3 regions of the Streptomyces sp. NPDC058579 genome follow, and region 3 is predicted to be linked to each of the others. Evidence: riboswitches for the same ligand, from Rfam matches in the RefSeq annotation. Region 3 holds a riboswitch; each other region holds the start of a gene.
The links. A riboswitch is a leader RNA that binds a small molecule or an ion and turns the genes downstream of it on or off. The one in region 3 is predicted to bind cyclic di-AMP.
Positions count from the first base shown of each region.

Region 1: another riboswitch for cyclic di-AMP. It lies ahead of ACFWRO_RS34095 (transglycosylase family protein); the one in region 3 lies ahead of ACFWRO_RS04765 (peptidoglycan DD-metalloendopeptidase family protein).
Region 2: another riboswitch for cyclic di-AMP. It lies ahead of ACFWRO_RS10935 (transglycosylase SLT domain-containing protein); the one in region 3 lies ahead of ACFWRO_RS04765 (peptidoglycan DD-metalloendopeptidase family protein).

Region 1 covers NZ_JBHXPI010000057.1:6,312-11,612, reverse strand. The annotation lists gene eno (phosphopyruvate hydratase) at 1-719, opposite strand, end outside; gene ACFWRO_RS34095 (transglycosylase family protein) at 1,078-1,761, opposite strand; cyclic di-AMP (ydaO/yuaA leader) riboswitch at 1,765-1,984, opposite strand; gene ACFWRO_RS34090 (transglycosylase family protein) at 2,205-3,227, opposite strand; gene ACFWRO_RS34085 (cytochrome P450) at 3,342-4,607, opposite strand; gene ACFWRO_RS34080 (globin domain-containing protein) at 4,706-5,301, shown strand, end outside.
Region 2 covers NZ_JBHXPI010000006.1:105,389-110,689, forward strand. The annotation lists gene ACFWRO_RS10930 (phosphoribosyltransferase family protein) at 1-971, shown strand, start outside; gene ACFWRO_RS10935 (transglycosylase SLT domain-containing protein) at 1,018-1,881, opposite strand; cyclic di-AMP (ydaO/yuaA leader) riboswitch at 1,886-2,042, opposite strand; gene ACFWRO_RS10940 (phosphocholine-specific phospholipase C) at 2,381-4,405, opposite strand; gene ACFWRO_RS10945 (SpoIIE family protein phosphatase) at 4,582-5,301, opposite strand, start outside.
Region 3 covers NZ_JBHXPI010000002.1:414,831-420,131, forward strand. The annotation lists gene ACFWRO_RS04745 (aspartate aminotransferase family protein) at 1-428, shown strand, start outside; gene ACFWRO_RS04750 (helix-turn-helix domain-containing protein) at 524-1,162, shown strand; gene ACFWRO_RS04755 (DUF6126 family protein) at 1,196-1,351, shown strand; gene ACFWRO_RS04760 (tyrosine-protein phosphatase) at 1,368-2,180, opposite strand; cyclic di-AMP (ydaO/yuaA leader) riboswitch at 2,575-2,734, shown strand; gene ACFWRO_RS04765 (peptidoglycan DD-metalloendopeptidase family protein) at 2,739-3,713, shown strand; gene ACFWRO_RS04770 (SGNH/GDSL hydrolase family protein) at 3,891-4,703, shown strand; gene ACFWRO_RS04775 (STM4011 family radical SAM protein) at 4,690-5,301, opposite strand, start outside.

The DNA.
Region 1 (5,301 bases), on a different contig from region 3:
GCGATGTCCTTGCCCGGGACGTAGCCGGCCTGCTTGATGGCCTCCAGGATGAGGTCGAGCGCCTCACGGTTGGAGTCCAGGTTCGGGGCGAAGCCGCCCTCGTCGCCGAGGCCGGTGGACAGGCCCTTGGTCTTCAGGACGGACTTGAGGGTGTGGTAGACCTCCGTGCCCCAGCGCAGGGCCTCGGAGAAGGACTCCGCGCCGATCGGCGCGATCATGAACTCCTGGATGTCCACGTTGGAGTCGGCGTGCGAGCCGCCGTTCAGGATGTTCATCATCGGAACGGGCAGCAGGTGCGCGTTCGGGCCGCCGAGGTAGCGGAAGAGCGGGAGGTCGGAGGCCTCGGACGCGGCGTGCGCGACGGCGAGGGAGACGCCGAGGATGGCGTTGGCGCCGAGGGAGGCCTTGTTGTCCGTGGCGTCCAGGTCGAACATGGCCTGGTCGATGAGGCGCTGCTCGGTGGCGTCGTAGCCGACGAGCTCCGGGCCGATCTGCTCGATCACGGCGAGGACGGCCTTCTCGACGCCCTTGCCCTGGTAGCGGTTCTTGTCTCCGTCACGGAGCTCAATGGCCTCGAACGCACCGGTGGAGGCACCGGACGGAACGGCAGCACGGCCGGTGCTGCCGTCGTCGAGGCCTACCTCGACCTCGACCGTGGGGTTGCCTCGGGAGTCCAGGATTTCCCGGGCTACGACGACGTCGATGGACGGCACGAGCATCTCCTTCTGGGATGTGACGCTAGATGTGACGCATGCGGTGCAGGGTCGCTTTGGCCTTGCGACAAGAGCCTATCCGGCTCGCGGGCTCCAGCCAGCCGGGCGCCCGCCCCCTGGGACGAAAAAGGACCCAAGGGCATGCATCTCGGGCCAAAGGGCCTCAGAACTACTCGGCGGTAACCGCGCGGGTCGAGCGATGGGCTCGTACGAACAGGCCCCGGACAGGTCGCGCGACCGGCCCCGGACAGCGCGGAACCCCGGCCCGGAGCGCACGGGGGAAGAAACGCTCCGGACCGGGGTGGTCACCGCGGGAGGGTCGTAGGACTCGCGTGAGCCGCCGGACTCACGCGAGCCGTCGGGCTCACTTCAGGTGAAGCTGCTGGCCCGGGTAGATCAGGTCGGCGTCCTCGACGACGTCCTTGTTGAGCTCGAAGAGCTTCGCCCAGCCGCCCTTGACGTCGTGGGCGGCGGCGATCGTGCTCAGGGTGTCGCCGGAGACGACCTTGTACTCGCCGTCGCCCTTCTTGACCTTCTTGCCGGTCGGGGTGGTGACGGTCTTCTTGGCCTCGGCCTTGGGCGCCGCCTTCGGGGCGGTCCGCTGCTCGCTGCGGGTCGTCGGCTGCTCGGCCTGACGCTCCTGCTTCGGCGCGCTCTCCGCGACGGTGCCGGGGGAGGCGGACGAGAGGCCGACGCCACAGCTCGGCCAGGCGCCCTTGCCCTGACCGGCCAGGACCTTCTCGGCGATCGCAATCTGCTGCGACTTGGAGGCCTGGTCGGCGCTGGCGGCGTACGCGGTGCCACCGAAGGCGGCCCACGTGGAGTTCGAGAACTGCAGGCCACCGTAGTAGCCGTTGCCGGTGTTGATGGACCAGTTGCCACCGGACTCGCACTGGGCGACCTTGTCCCACTCGGAGACGGTGGCGGCCGAGGCGGCGCCGGCGCCCATCAGGGGGGCGGCGACGGCGACACCGGCGACACCGGCGAGGGCGACGGCGCGGGTGGCCTTGGAGGGACGACGGTGTTTGCCCTTGGCAGAAAACAGCATGGGACTTCTCCTCACCGACGCCTACGAGGTGAGCTGTCGGGTTCGGGCCATGTGAGTTGCCCGGCCGCGCGACCTAGCGCGCGGCTTCACCCCAAGCCGTTCCTTCGGCCGTCTGTCTCAACGGCCGGGGACGGCACTTACCTTGGGTCCCCCGCTCCTGCCTACGGCGCTTACGCGACGACTGTTCCCATCGGCCGACGGCAGGATTCGGCGTTTCGGTCGACGGGGCCCGCGGTGGCGAGCGGTCATGACCGTAGACACAGACCCGGGGGAAGTTCAAAGACGTCCATGGGGGACAAAACGCCCCTACTTGCCTCGGGACGAAGGGTGTTTACGCAGGTGAGAGGTGACGGAAGGGGAGTTCACGGACGAGACACGCCAGTTGAGGCGAAGAGACCCATGTCTCACTTGCGCAGAACCGGACATTCAGCCCCGAACCGCCCCTACTTCGCGTCCGCTTCGCCGGTCTTGTCCGCAGGCGTCCCGAGCGTCAGATCGAGGCTCTGGCCAGGGAGGATGAGGTCCGGGTCGCCACCCACGGTCGAGCGGTTGGCGTCGTAGAGGGCGCCCCAGCCGCCGGGGAGTTCGTTCCGCTGGGCGATCTCGGTGAGGTTGTCGCCGGGCTTGACGGTGTATTCACCGATAGTGTCAGCGATGCCCTGAGAGGGCGTTTTGTCCGTGTCGCCCTCGCTGCCCTTACTGCCCCGGTTCGCACGCTCCTCGGTCGAACCATCCGCCGTCGGCGCGTCAGACGGCGAGGCGTGACGGCCCGTTTCGCGATCCTTGTCCGTATTGCCCGTCTCGTCCGGTGCCGCGTCGCCCCGGTGCTTGCCGGTACCCGGCGCGGACGGGGTGGTCGGCGTGGTGGACGTCTCGGGCGTCGTCGGCGTGGTGGACGTCTCGGGCGTGGTGGAGGTCTCGGGGGTGGCCGTGGACGGCGTGGAGACCTCGTTGGAAGGGGCGGAGGGGGTGGAGGGCCCCTGACCCTTCGAGGAGCCGTCCGGGAGGCCGGCGGTGCGGTTGGACTCGGGGCGCGGTCCGGTGGGCTCGGACGGCTCGACGACCGGGCCCGGGTCGACGTCGGGCGCGGCGCCGTCGTTGGTGAGGCCGGCGATCGGCGCGCAGGTGGCCCACTGGGTGTCACCCGCGGCAAGGGCCCTTTCGGCCACCGCGATCTGCTGGGCGCGGCTGGCGAGGTCCGCGCTCGTCGCGTACGACAGACCGCCGTGACGCTCCCAGCTCTCCTGCGTGAACTGCAGTCCGCCGTAGAGCCCGTTGCCGAAGTGTGCGCTCCACTGGCCCCCCGAGGAGCACTCCGCGACCCGGTCCCAGGTGGCGGCGTCGGCGGCGGACGCGGAGCCCGCCGCCAGGAGGGGCAACGCGAGGGCCGATCCCGTCACGCCTGCGGCGACGACGATGGCGGGGGCCTGGCGGGGTCTGCGGTGTCGTCCGTTCCCGGAGCGCATGCGGAGCTGCCTTTCGCGTGACTGCTGAGGTGACGGTGAACGTAGCCGCATTCGAACGTCAGTCACAAGTCGATGCAGCGGAGATCACGTAAAAGTCACAGTCTTGACGGACTGTCAGTTCTCAACCGGGGCAAACTCCACCGGAAGGGTGCGCAAGCCGCGCATGATGAGCCCGCCGCGCCACCGCAATTCGTCCGGATCGGCGCCAAGTCGCAGGTCCGGGAGGCGGGTCAGCAGCGTCTCGAGGGCGATCTGCCCTTCGAGCCGGGCGAGCGGCGCGCCGATGCAGTAGTGGATGCCGTGCCCGTAGCCGAGATGCTGGTTGTCGCGCCGGGACAGATCGAGCGTGTCGGGCGTGTCGAAGCGCGCCGGGTCGCGGTCGGCGGCGGCGAGCACGACGAGGACCGGGTCGCCCGCCGGGATCTCCTGGCCGCCGATCGTCAGCGGTTCCATGGCGTACCGCCAGGTCGCCATCTCCACCGGCCCGTCGTAGCGCAGCAGCTCCTCGACACCGCTTTCCAGCAACTCCCGCTCCCCCGCGGCGAGCGAGGCCTGGAGGCGCTCGCGCTGGCCGGGATGACGAAGCAGGGCGTAAACCCCGTTCCCGACCAGATTCACGGTCGTCTCGAAGCCGGCGAAGAGAAGGATGAAGGCCATGGCGGCGGCCTCGTTCTCGGTGAGGTGCTCGCCGTGGTCGGAGGCCTTGATGAGCCCCGAGATCAGGTCGTCGCCGGGGTCGAGCCGCTTGCGGTGGATGAGCTCCGCGAGATAGCCGCGCATCTTCTTGACCGACCGCGCCACCCCGCCGCGCGGCCCTCCGCCGTGCCGGATCATCATCCCGGCCCAGTCACGGAAGTCGTCCTGGTCCTCCTCCGGCACCCCGAGCAGGTCGCAGATCGCGTAGATGGGCAGCGGGAAGGCGAACTCGTGGATGAGGTCGGCCGAGCCCTTCGCCGCGAAGGAGTCGATCAGCCGGTCCGTCAACTCCTGCACCCGGGGCGCGAACTCGGCGACCCGGCGCGGGGTGAACGCCTTGGAGACGAGCCGGCGCAGCCGGGTGTGGTCGGGCGGGTCGATGTTGAGCAGATGCGTCATCAGCTCGGCCTTGCGCTCCCCCGGGATCCCCGTCTTCCCCTTCGCGTGCGCGGGCTCGTCGTGGTGCGCGGGGTTCTTCGAGAGCCGCTGGTCGGCAAGCGCTTGCCGGGCATCCACGTACCGCGTCACCAGCCAGGCCTCGACCCCGCTGGGCAGCTTGGCCCGGTGCACGGGCGCGTGCTCGCGCAGCCAGGCGTAGGCGGGGTACGGGTCGGTCGCGAACTCCCAGGTGAAGAGCTCGGGGGCGGGGTTCTGGGCGGGGTTCTCGGCGGGGGGCGTACTCACCCTGCGACGGTACAAGGTCGGGCTCGCGCCAGCCCTCCGGCCGCCCGGTCCCGGAGATGTGATCGTCCTGTGAAGGGAGGTGGCCTAGATTCTCCCGCGTGGATGCCCAGTTGCTCAGAAGCACGTTCGCCGTCGTCGAGAGACGGGCCGAGCACGCCGTCGCTTTCTTCTACTCCCATCTGTTCTGGCACAACCCGGGCGTCCGTGAGCTCTTCCCCGAGGACCTGCGGGCCCAGCGCGACCGGCTCTTCGCCGCGCTCACCCATGTCGTGACCCGCCTGGAGGATCCCGGGCTTGCGGAGTACCTCGCCCAGCTGGGCCGCGACCACCGCAAGTTCCTGGCCTCCCCCGCGCTCTACGCCGCCGTCGGCACCAGCCTGACCGCCGCGTTCGCGCACGCCGCGGGGGCGGCCTGGAGCATCGAGGCGGAGAAGGCGTGGAGCGAGGCGTACGGGAACGTGGCCGAGCTCATGATGCGGGGCGCCGAGCAGGCCGAGGCGGAGGGCGAGCCGGCCTGGTGGGACGCCGTGGTCGTCCGGCACGAGCGGCTCGACGAGGACCTGGCGGTGCTGACCCTGAAGCCGCGCAGGCCGTTCGCGTACCGGCCGGGGCAGTACGTCGGGGTCAGCTCGCTGCGGGTGCCCCGGGTGTGGCGGACGTACTCCCTGGCGAACGCGGTCCGTGCGGACGGGAC
Region 2 (5,301 bases), on a different contig from region 3:
TGCTCGGGCAGCGCTCCCGCCGCTACCGGGGCGCCCGGCCGGCGGCCCGGCTCGACGGCCGGACCGTCGTGGTCGTCGACGACGGCCTGGCGACGGGCGCCACGGCGGTCGCCGCCTGCCGGGTCGTACGGGCCCAGGGGGCCGCGCGGATCGTCCTCGCGGTGCCGGTCGCGCCGGCCGACTGGCGGGAGCGGATCGGCCGGGAGGCGGACGAGACCGTCTGCGTCCACGAGCCGGCCTTCTTCTACGCGATCGGCCAGTTCTACCAGGACTTCTCGCAGACCCCGGACGAGGAGGTCGTCGCCTGTCTGGAGCGCCACCACGCCGGGCGGGACCAGGACGACGGGGACCCGGAGGTGCTCATCCCGGCCGGGGACGCCGAGGTCGGGGGTCACCTCGTGGTGCCGGACGGCGCTCCGGGGATCGTGGTGTTCGCCCACGGGAGCGGCAGCAGTCGGCACAGCCCACGCAACCGGGCCGTCGCCGAGTCCCTGAACCGGGCGGGGCTCGGGACGCTCCTGTTCGACCTGCTCACCGAGGACGAGGCAGCCGACCGCGCCAACGTCTTCGACACCGAACTCCTCGCCGGACGGCTGGCCCGCGCGACCCACTGGCTGGCCGGCCGCCCCGGCCTCGACGGGTTGCGGACCGGCTACTTCGGCGCGAGCACCGGCGCGGCGGCCGCCCTCTGGGCCGCCGCCGACCCGCTGTCCGAGGTCGCCGCCGTCGTCTCCCGGGGCGGCCGCCCGGACCTCGCCGGCCCACGGCTCGCCCAGGTGCGCGCCCCCACCCTGCTGATCGTGGGCGGCCACGACCCGCTGGTCCAGGACCTCAACGAGGAGGCCCGATCCCGCCTGACGTGCGAGAACCACCTCGTCGTCGTCCCCGGTGCCGGACACCTCTTCGAGGAGCCCGGCACCCTGGAACAGGTCGGCGAACTCGCCGCGAGCTGGTTCGGCGACCACTTCTAGCGCGGTCGCCGCCCGTGCTCAAGGCAGCCCGTGCTCAACCTGCTTGCTAGTACGGCCCGTTGACGTTGTCGATGGAGCCGTACCGGTCCGCCGCGTAGTTGCAGGCGGCGGTGATGTTGGCGACCGGGTCGTAGAGGTCCATCGAGGTGCCGGGCACGTGGTAGGCGAGGAACGTCGGCTCGATCACCTGGAGCAGGCCCTTGGACGGGGTGCCCTTGGCGGCGTTGGAGTCCCAGTTGTTGATCGCCAGCGGGTTGCCGGAGGACTCACGCATGATGTTGCGCTGGATCCCCTCGTACGAACCGGGGATGCCGTACTTCTGCATGACGTCCAGCGACTCGCGGATCCAGCCGTCGAGGTCGTTGGTGTAGGACTTCGCGGCCGCCTGCGTCGTCTGGGTCGACTTCGCGGGAGCTGCCTTCGCCGGGGCGGCGGCCGGGGCGGCGCTGCGCTGCTGGGAGCGGTCGGCCCGGTCCGTACTCGTCGTACGGGCCTGCGACTTCGGCTTCTTCGGGGAGGCGGCGGCCTTTCCGTGCAGCTTCAGTTCCAGACCGGGGTGGATGAGTGACGGATTGTCACCCACGGCTGCCTGATTGGCGCGGTACAGGGCCTTCCAGCCGCCCTGCACGCTCTGCTCGTGGGCGATCACCGAAAGGGAATCACCGCGGGTGACGGTATAGGTCTTGGCGGCGGAATTCTGCGCGGCCGGAATGGATTCCGCGATCTTCGCCGGGGCGCTGAGAACGGTCTTCCCCGTGGGGGCGATCTCGGGGGCCGACTGGGGCGCGGCGTGCGCGGTGGCCGTGCCGACCAGGGGCAGGGCCAGGGCGGCGCCGCCCGTGCTCGCGAGGGCGAGGCCGCGGGTCAGGGGCCTTCTCTTGGGGCGCCGGTGCTTACCGTGTGCGGGCATGATGCAGTCCTCTCCGGCGCCTGCGGGGTGAGCTGTCGGGTTCGGGCTGGAGATGCCCGGCCGCGCGTGCGCGACTTAACCCCGAGCCGTGCCGGAAAATCCGGACCGGCGGAAAGTGGGTCCCCCGCTCCTGCCATCGGGTGAATGAGCGGTCTTTTACGGACGGTGGCAGGATTCGGCGATCCGTCCGGGTCGAGGTGACCGTAGGCGAGAAATGTCGACAGAAACAAGACGCCGAATGCGCGGGTATTTCTTCGGGGACTTCCGCGCCGCGCCCGGCGCTCCGAACTTCCTTGCCGGACAAGGGGACGGGGCGGTTCCAAAGATCGTCGAAATGCTTGGGGTGATTCGCCTCACGCGCCATGCCATAACGGACATGCAGGGAAATTCGGCTGAGTTGAGAAATGGGGCACAAGGGGATGTGAAATCCCTTGTGCCCCATTTGGTCGGAACTGTGGCTGTACGGGGGTGTACGTGGATGTACGTGGATGCCGGTGGGTCAGCCGCTGATGCTCGGGGCGCCCGTCTCGATGTGGCCGGTGTAGCGGCGCGACCAGGTGCCGTCGACGTCGGCCAGGACCGTGAAGTCGTACCAGCCGTTGCTGTACGCCACGGCGTTGAAGTAGTCCTCGCGCGAGGAGTTCGCCGCCACCGTGTACGTCCACGGGCCGTCCGTGCGGTAGGCGTTCGAGCGGATGGTGAAGGTCACCGGACCGGCCGAGGTGTTCGTCAGCTTGAAGTAGATCGCCGTCTTCCCGGTGCCCGGCTCGGTCGCGAACCGCGCCGCCACCTCGATCGCCTTCCCCGCCTTGGAGGCGTCACCGATGAACCGCCGCAGGAAGCGGTTGGGCCCCATCATTGAGATGTCGTACTTGCCCGAACCGGACCCGAGCCCGATGTTGAAGTAGTCCGTGGACGTCGCGCCCGGGTCGACCGTGTACTGCCAGGCCGCCGTGTCCCGGTGCTGGTGCGGGTGGATCGTGAAGTGCGCGGGCCGCTTCGCCTGCGCGCCCTGGTTCGTCATCGAGAACCAGGCGAGGATCTTGCCCGCCGCCCCGAACTCGAACCGGTCGAGGTTCCCGTTGACCTGGTACGGCAGCGCGCGCGCCGGGCGCGTACCGGACTCCTGCGCCGGCAGGGCGTTGTCCTGCGGCACCGGGTTGGGCAGCGGACCGCAGGTGTCCTGGCCGATGACCTTTGCCGTGGAGGGCAGGCCCGAGGGGACGCCGTACACCGGGCGCGCGAAGTCGAAGACGCCCGTCAGGTCGCCGGTGACCTTCCGCCGCCAGGCGCTGATGTTCGGGCAGGCGGCGGGGCTGCCGAGGGCGGCCGTCCAGGTCTCCATGAAGCGCAGGACGGAGGTGTGGTCGAAGACCTCGGAGCTGACCCAGCCGCCGCGCGTCCAGGGCGACATGACGAGCATCGGGACCCGGAAGCCCAGACCGATCGGCACGCCGTCGATGTACTCGCCGGGGGTGCCGGGCGGGGCGACCGGCGGCGGCACGTGGTCGAAGAAGCCGTCGTTCTCGTCGTAGTTGAGGAACAGCACGGTCGAGTCGAAGACCTCGGGGTTCGCGGCCAGCGCGCGGTAGACCAGGTCGACGAAGTGCGCGCCGTCGCCGGGCGGGGCGTACGGGTGCTCGGAGAACGCCTCGTTCGCCACCACCCAGGAGACCTGCGGAAGCGTCCCGGCGACCACGTCGGCGCGGATCGCGGCGGCGATGTCGTCCGGGGTGGAGCCGGTGACCTTCGGGACCGACCCCATGCCGCGGTCGTACAGCGGGTCGCCGGGACGGGCGTCGGTGAACTTCTTGAAGTAGGCGAGGCCGTTGTCGCCGTAGTTGTCCTGGGCGTTCTGGTAGACCTTCCAGCTCACCCCGGCGCGCTGGAGCGCCTCGGCGTACGACTCCCAGGTCAGCCCGGACTCGTCGCCGCCGTCCTTGCTGGATGCGTCGATCTTCCCGCTCCACAGGAACGTGCGGTTGGGGCCCGTGGCGCTGAGCGCCGAGCAGAAGTAGGCGTCGCAGATCGTGTAGTTGTCGGCGAGCGCGTAGTGGAACGGTATGTCGCCGCGGTCGAGGTAGCCGAGGGTGCGGGTGTTGCCGACGCCCGTGACCCAGTTGTCCATCCGGCCCTTGTTCCACGCAGCGTGCTGCGAGGTCCAGCTGTGCGGAAGGTCGCCGTTGCACTGGGCGAGGGTCTCCCCGTCCACGCCGCCCGCCGGCGGGGTGGAGCTCAGCTTCCACGGGTGCTGGCGGCCGCCCCAGTTGGGCTGGTTGAACGTGCCCCAGCCGCCCGGGATGTTGCCCGCGGCCCGGTCGCCGAAGCCGCGCACGCCGCGCAGCCGGCCGAAGTAGTGGTCGAAGCTGCGGTTCTCCTGCATGAGCACCACGACGTGCTTGACGTCCGTGATGGTCCCGGTCGCGCCCGCTGCGGCGGCCGACGCCGTGCCCGTGGGCAGCGCCGCGCCCGCCGCGAGCCCTGCCCCGATGCCGACGAATCCCCTGCGGCTGATGGGAGTCAATGCCCCGCCTCTCGTGTCACCGCATGCCCCACTGGCACACGGTGGACAGGATGAGGGAGCCGACCTTAAAGGTATACATCCGTGCGGTAAGTCTTGGATGAACTTCCGAAGGGCGGGAGGTAGTTGGGAGATGATTGGTTCGGACATGAACCAATACGCGCTCTCGCGCTGTTTGGCTAGAAGGCGGCCGTCCCCGTGCGGTCCCGGCGCACCATCAGCAGCGCCGCGTCGTCCTCCGCGTGCGGGCCGCCCGTGAGGGTGTCCAAGAGGTGGTCGGCCAGCTCCTCCAGATCGGGCGGTCCGCCCGAGAAGGCGGCGGCCAGCCGTGACAGACCGATGTCGAAGTCCTCGCCCGGCTTCTCGACGAGCCCGTCGGAGTAGAGCAGCAGCGTCTCGCCCGGCGCGAGGCGGGCCGTCGTGTACGGGTACGCGGTCCTGCCCCACTCGGCGGGCAGGCCCAGCGGTGGCCCGCCCGCGAGCCGGACGACGTCGACCGTACCGTCGGCGTGGCGCAGCAGCGGCGGCGGATGGCCCGCGTTCGCCACCTGGAGCTCACCCGTGCCGAGCGCCACCCGCAGGTACTGGCAGGTCGCGAACCGGTCGGAGTCCAGCTGGGCCAGGAACGCCGACGCCTTCCCCAGGACGGTGTCGCAGCCGTGGCCCTCCGCCGCGTACGCCGCCATCGCCACCCGCAACTGCCCCATGAGCGCCGCCGCCTCGGTGTCGTGCCCCTGTACGTCACCGATCGCGAGCCCGAGCCCGCCGTCGGGCAGCACCACCGCGTCGTACCAGTCACCACCGACCCGTACCCCCTTCCGGGCCGTCCGGTACCGCACCGCGATCAGGCCCCCGGGCGTCCGGGGGATCCGGCGCGGCAGCATCGCGTTCTGCAGGGC
Region 3 (5,301 bases):
AGAACGAGGGGACGGTGGCGCACGCGCGCCGGATCGGCGAGCTGCTCTCCTCGCGTCTGAAGGAGCTCGTGCCGCGCTACGAGCTGCTGCACGAGATCCGCGGGCGCGGGCTGATGATCGGGATCGAGTTCGGCCGGCCCTCGTCGATCGGCCTGCGCAGCCGGTGGACGATGCTGCAGGCCGCCCGGAAGGGTCTCTTCGCGCAGATGGTCGTCGTACCGCTGCTCCAGCGCCACCGGATCCTGACCCAGGTGTCGGGGGACCATCTGGAGGTGATCAAGCTGATCCCGCCGCTGGTCATCGACGAGGCGGACGTGGACCGCTTCGTGACCGCGTTCACGGCGGTCATGGACGACGCCCACGGCGGCGGCGGGCTGATGTGGGACTTCGGGAAGACGCTGGTCAAGCAGGCGGTCGCGCAGCGCTGACGGTCGGCTGGCCCTGCTTCTCGACTCTTGCCGAGTCTCTTTGCCTCTGGGGCAAGAAATTTGCCTCAGAGGAAAAAAACTGGCGGAATGGAGGCATGGAGCACCTCCCCGGAGAGCCGTCCCCGGACCCAGCCGCAGCGGAGGCGACCGCCGTCCTGCCGGACGTCGCGCCGCAGCTGCGAGGACTGCGCCGGCGCCGCGGGCTGACCCTGGAGGCCGCCGCGCAGCGGGCCGGGCTCTCCCCGGCCCATCTCTCCCGACTCGAGACGGGCCACCGCCAGCCCTCGCTCCCGATGCTGCTGGCCCTGGCCCGTATCTACGGTACGACGGTCTCCGCGCTCCTGGGCGAGGTTCCGGCCGAGCGTGATCCGATCGTCCGGGCCGGCCGGTCCGAGCCCGTCGAGGCCGACGGCTGGACCTACCGCCAGGCCGGGGGGCCGGGCCGCGCCCTGCAGGCGCTCCGCGTCCACGTGCCGTACGCCACCCGGGCCGACATCGTGCGCGTCCATCCCGGCGAGGAGTGGCTGTACGTCCTCGACGGCCAGGTGCGCCTCGCGCTCGGCGACGCCGTCCATGTCCTGGACCCCGGGGACAGCGCGCACTTCGACTCGCTCACCCCGCACCGGATCGGCGCCGCCGGGCGCGGCGGGGCCGAGCTGCTCTTCGTCCACACGCTGATGCAGAGCCCCGCCGCCGAGCTGTGCCTCGGCGACGGCGCGCCGCACCTGCGCTGAGCCCTTCGAAGGCCTGATATGGAAAGGACCGATATGTCCGAGAAGTTCAAGCCGGTCACCGGCGAGGAGCGCGAGAACGGCAAGTTCCCCAAGGGGCTGGTCCTCCGGCTCTTCGCGTACCTCGTGGCCGGGCACCTCTTCGCCGGGTTCCTCTATCTGCTGTTCGCCCTGGGCGCGCAGAACCAGTGACACGCGGCAGGTGCGGTCACGCCTCGACGACGAGCCGCTCGCGCAGCCGCGCACGGGTCTCCGGGCTGAGCTTCAGGCCGTCGGTGAGGTAGTTCTCGGCCGTCCCCCAGGTCTGCTCCATCGTCTCGAACGCGGCCCGCAGGTACTCCACCCGCGCGTCGAACAGCGGGCTGATCAGCTCCATCACCTCGGGCGCCATCGCGTCCGAGGCGGAGGAGGCGCGGCGCACCTTGTAGCGGCGGTGCGGGTCGTTCGACTTCACGTAGTCGGCCTCGATCGCCTCGCGCTCGACGCCCACCGCGAGCAGCGAGATGGCGATCGAGAGGCCGGCCCGGTCCTTGCCGGCCGCGCAGTGCATGAGCGCCGGGACGCTGTCCTCGGCGAGCGCGTGCAGGATGCGGCTGTGCTCCGCCGTCCGCTCGACGATCATCTGCCGGTACGAATCGGACATTCGGGTCGCCGCCTTGCCGTCCCCGAGGATCTCGCGGAGCTGCTCCAGCTCGCCGGAGCGGACGAGCTTCCAGAACTCCTTGCCGTCGGCCGGGTCGTTGAGCGGTATGTTCACATTCCGTACACCGGGCAGGTCGACGTCCGGGCCCTCGATCTTGACGTCGGCCTGATTGCGGAAGTCGAAGATCGTGTGCAGCCCGAGGGTGGAGAGGAACGCCGCGTCCTCCTCGGTGGCGTGGGCCAGGTGGCCGCTGCGGAAGAGGCGTCCGAAGCGCACCGCACCACCGTCCACGGTCGGCAGTCCGCCCACATCGCGGAAGTTGCGTACCCCGGTGAGCTCGGGTTCGGTCGACGGGACCTGGGGCAGCTGCTGCGTCACGAGTGCTCCTGAAGGTAGACGGATCGCGATCGGTTCCTGATCGATTCCTGGGGCAATCATCCCGGGTGTCGAGGGCTGTGCGCACCCCTGGGTAAGGGAATGGGCGTTCTGTCCGAATTAAACCCTTCGGTATAACGCGCCCTGGTTGCAGGGGAGATGGGATTCGGGGCGTGAGCAGCGTCTCAAAGGTGACGGACCGTGCCTGATCGTCCGGACCAATTCCCTGGCCGGAAAAGGAAATCGATCCTCCGTCATCCACGGAGGGTGACCGGAATTCGGTACGAATATCACGCCGCTGAATGCGCGTGGAATCGGGCGGCTTGTTCGGCTCGACCCCGCTCGTCTAGCGTCACGCTCAATCCGGTCGGACCGCCGAATCCTGCCACCGCCCGGAATCGAATCCGCACCCATCCACGTACGGCAGGAGCGGGGGACCCAGGTAAGTACGCCGCACCGGTCTGACCGGACGGCTTGGGGTTAAGCCGCGTGAGAACGCGGCCGGACATCTCCAGTCCGAACCCGACAGCTCACCTCGCAGGCGACGGAGAGGAATTCGCCATGCCCGCGAAGGGTAAGCATCGCCGTCCCAAGGTCAACCCGATCACGCGCGGATTCGTCGCCGCCGGCACCGGTGGCGCAGTCGTCGCCCTCCCGCTGCTCGGCGCGACCGGAGCCCACGCCGCCGAGAAGGCCGCTCCGACCGTGACGCCCGAGAAGGCCGTCACCGCCGTCGCCGTCACTCCCGCGAAGGCCCCGGCCGCTCCGGCCGCCGCCCCCGCGGCGAAGCCGAAGACGTACTCCGTCGTCCGCGGCGACTACCTGTCGAAGATCGCCGCCGAGCACGACCTCAACGGTGGCTGGCAGAAGCTCTACGCCGACAACCGCCAGGTCGTCGGCGAGAACCCGTCGCTGATCCTGCCCGGCATGAAGCTCACCCTCGGCGCCAAGTCGACGGCCGCCCCGAAGGCCGCGGCCCCCAAGGCTGCCCCGAAGGCCGCGCCCAAGGCCGCCCCGAAGGCCGAGAAGAAGTCCTCGTCCTCCGACACGAGCGAGTCGCGCGCCTCCCGCTCCTCCGAGCGCACCGCGGCCACCTCCACCCAGGACTCCGCCCCCGCGCAGGCCTCCTCCTCCGGCTGGGTCGCTCCGGTCGGCGGTGGCATCTCCACCCCGTACCGTGCCTCCGGCTCGATGTGGTCCTCCGGCTACCACACCGGTGTCGACTTCATCGCCTCCTCCGGCACCTCGGTGAAGGCCGTCGGCGCGGGCACCGTCCACTCGGCCGGCTGGAGCGGCTCGTACGGCAACGAGGTCGTCATCCAGCACGCCGACGGCACGTACTCCCAGTACGCCCACCTCTCCTCGCTCTCCGTCTCGGCCGGCCAGACCGTCACGGGCGGCCAGCAGATTGGCCTCTCCGGCTCGACCGGCAACTCCAGCGGCCCGCACCTGCACTTCGAGATCCGCACCGGCCCGAGCTACGGCTCGGACATCGACCCGCTGGCGTACCTGCGCCAGCACGGCGTCGGCATCTGACGCCTCCGCGTCACCCGCGTCATCCGCAGCACCCCACAGGGGCCCGGCACTTCGGTGTGCCGGGCCCCTGCGGCGTATTCCGGCTTTGTGGAATCTTGACCGGTGGCGTATCTCACCCGGCGTCAACCCCTCCTTACGGTCGCGTAGGTCACATGTGTAAGGGAAAGATGAACTCCCGTGGCAGACGATTCGAGATCAAGAGACATGAAGGCATTCGGGTCGTACGCGGCGATCGGGGACAGCTTCACCGAGGGCGTGGGAGATCCCGGGCCGGACGGGCAGTACGTCGGCTGGGCGGACCGTTTCGCGGTACTTCTCGCCGACCAATTGCCGGAGCACGACGCGTTCCGTTACGCCAATCTGGCCGTCCGAGGCCGGCTCCTCGACCAGATCGTCGCGGAGCAGGTTCCGAGGGCCAGGGAACTCGCCCCCGACCTGGTGAGTTTCTGCGCGGGCGGCAACGACATCATCCGGCCCGGCACCGACCCGGACGACGTCGCCGAGCGCTTCGAGCGCGCCGTCGCCGACCTGACGTCGGCCGTCGGCACGGTGATGGTGACGACCGGCTTCGACACCCGCGACGTACCCGTGCTGCGGCACCTGCGCGGCAAGATCGCGACGTACACCGCCCACGTCCGGTCCATCGCGGACCGCTACGACTGCCCGGTCCTCGACCTGTGGTCGCTCAAGTCCGTTCAGGACAGGCGGGCCTGGGACGGCGACCGGCTGCACCTCTCGCCGGAGGGGCACACCCGGGTCGCGCTGCGCGCCGCCCAGGTCCTCGGCATGGAGGTGCCGGCCGACCCGGACCAGGCCTGGCCGCCGCTGCCGCCGAGGGGGACCCTGGAGGTCCGCCGCGACGACATCCACTGGGCCAGGGAGTACCTCGTCCCGTGGATCGGGCGGCGGCTGCGGGGCGAGAGCTCGGGCGACGACGTCGCGGCCAAGCGGCCCGACCTCATGCCGCTCGGCGACCTCATGCCTCTCTGAGCAGTCTGTCGGGCGCGGCCGGAGCCGGAGCCGGGATCCGCTCCAGGACCCCGCCGGCGAACACGTCGTACAGCGGCAGCGTCTCCAGGTGGACGTAGCCGATGTGGCAGTCGCAGACGGCGAGCGGGCAGGCGCGCGGGCGCAGGGCGGCACGGTACGAGCCGTCGTACAGGTTGCCGAGCTCGGCCTTGACGAAGTGGCAGCGGCGCACGGTCCCTTCGCCGTCCACGGAGATCACCGACTCGCCGGTCCGGCAGGGCAGCCCGGCGGAGCGGTGCGGACGGCGGCTGTACGGGAAGAGGGGATCGAGGGCCGTCCAGCCCTCGGCCTCCTCGTCGGTGTACGTGTGGCCCTCCGCCGCGTTCACCCAGAGGTAGACCTCGGGCGGGAGGTCCGCGCGCAGCCGCAGAGCGTGCTCCCGGTGCTCGGGCAGGCCGACGACCCCGACGCTGAACCGGGTGCCCCTGGCCGCCAGCTCGCGGCACTTCGCGAGGAAGCGGTCGTACGGCGTCTGGCCGGGATGGTACGTGCACCAGAGCGCGAGGGTCCCGGGGTCGGCCTCGGCCAGCCAGTCGGTGCGGCAGCTCAGATTGGTCTG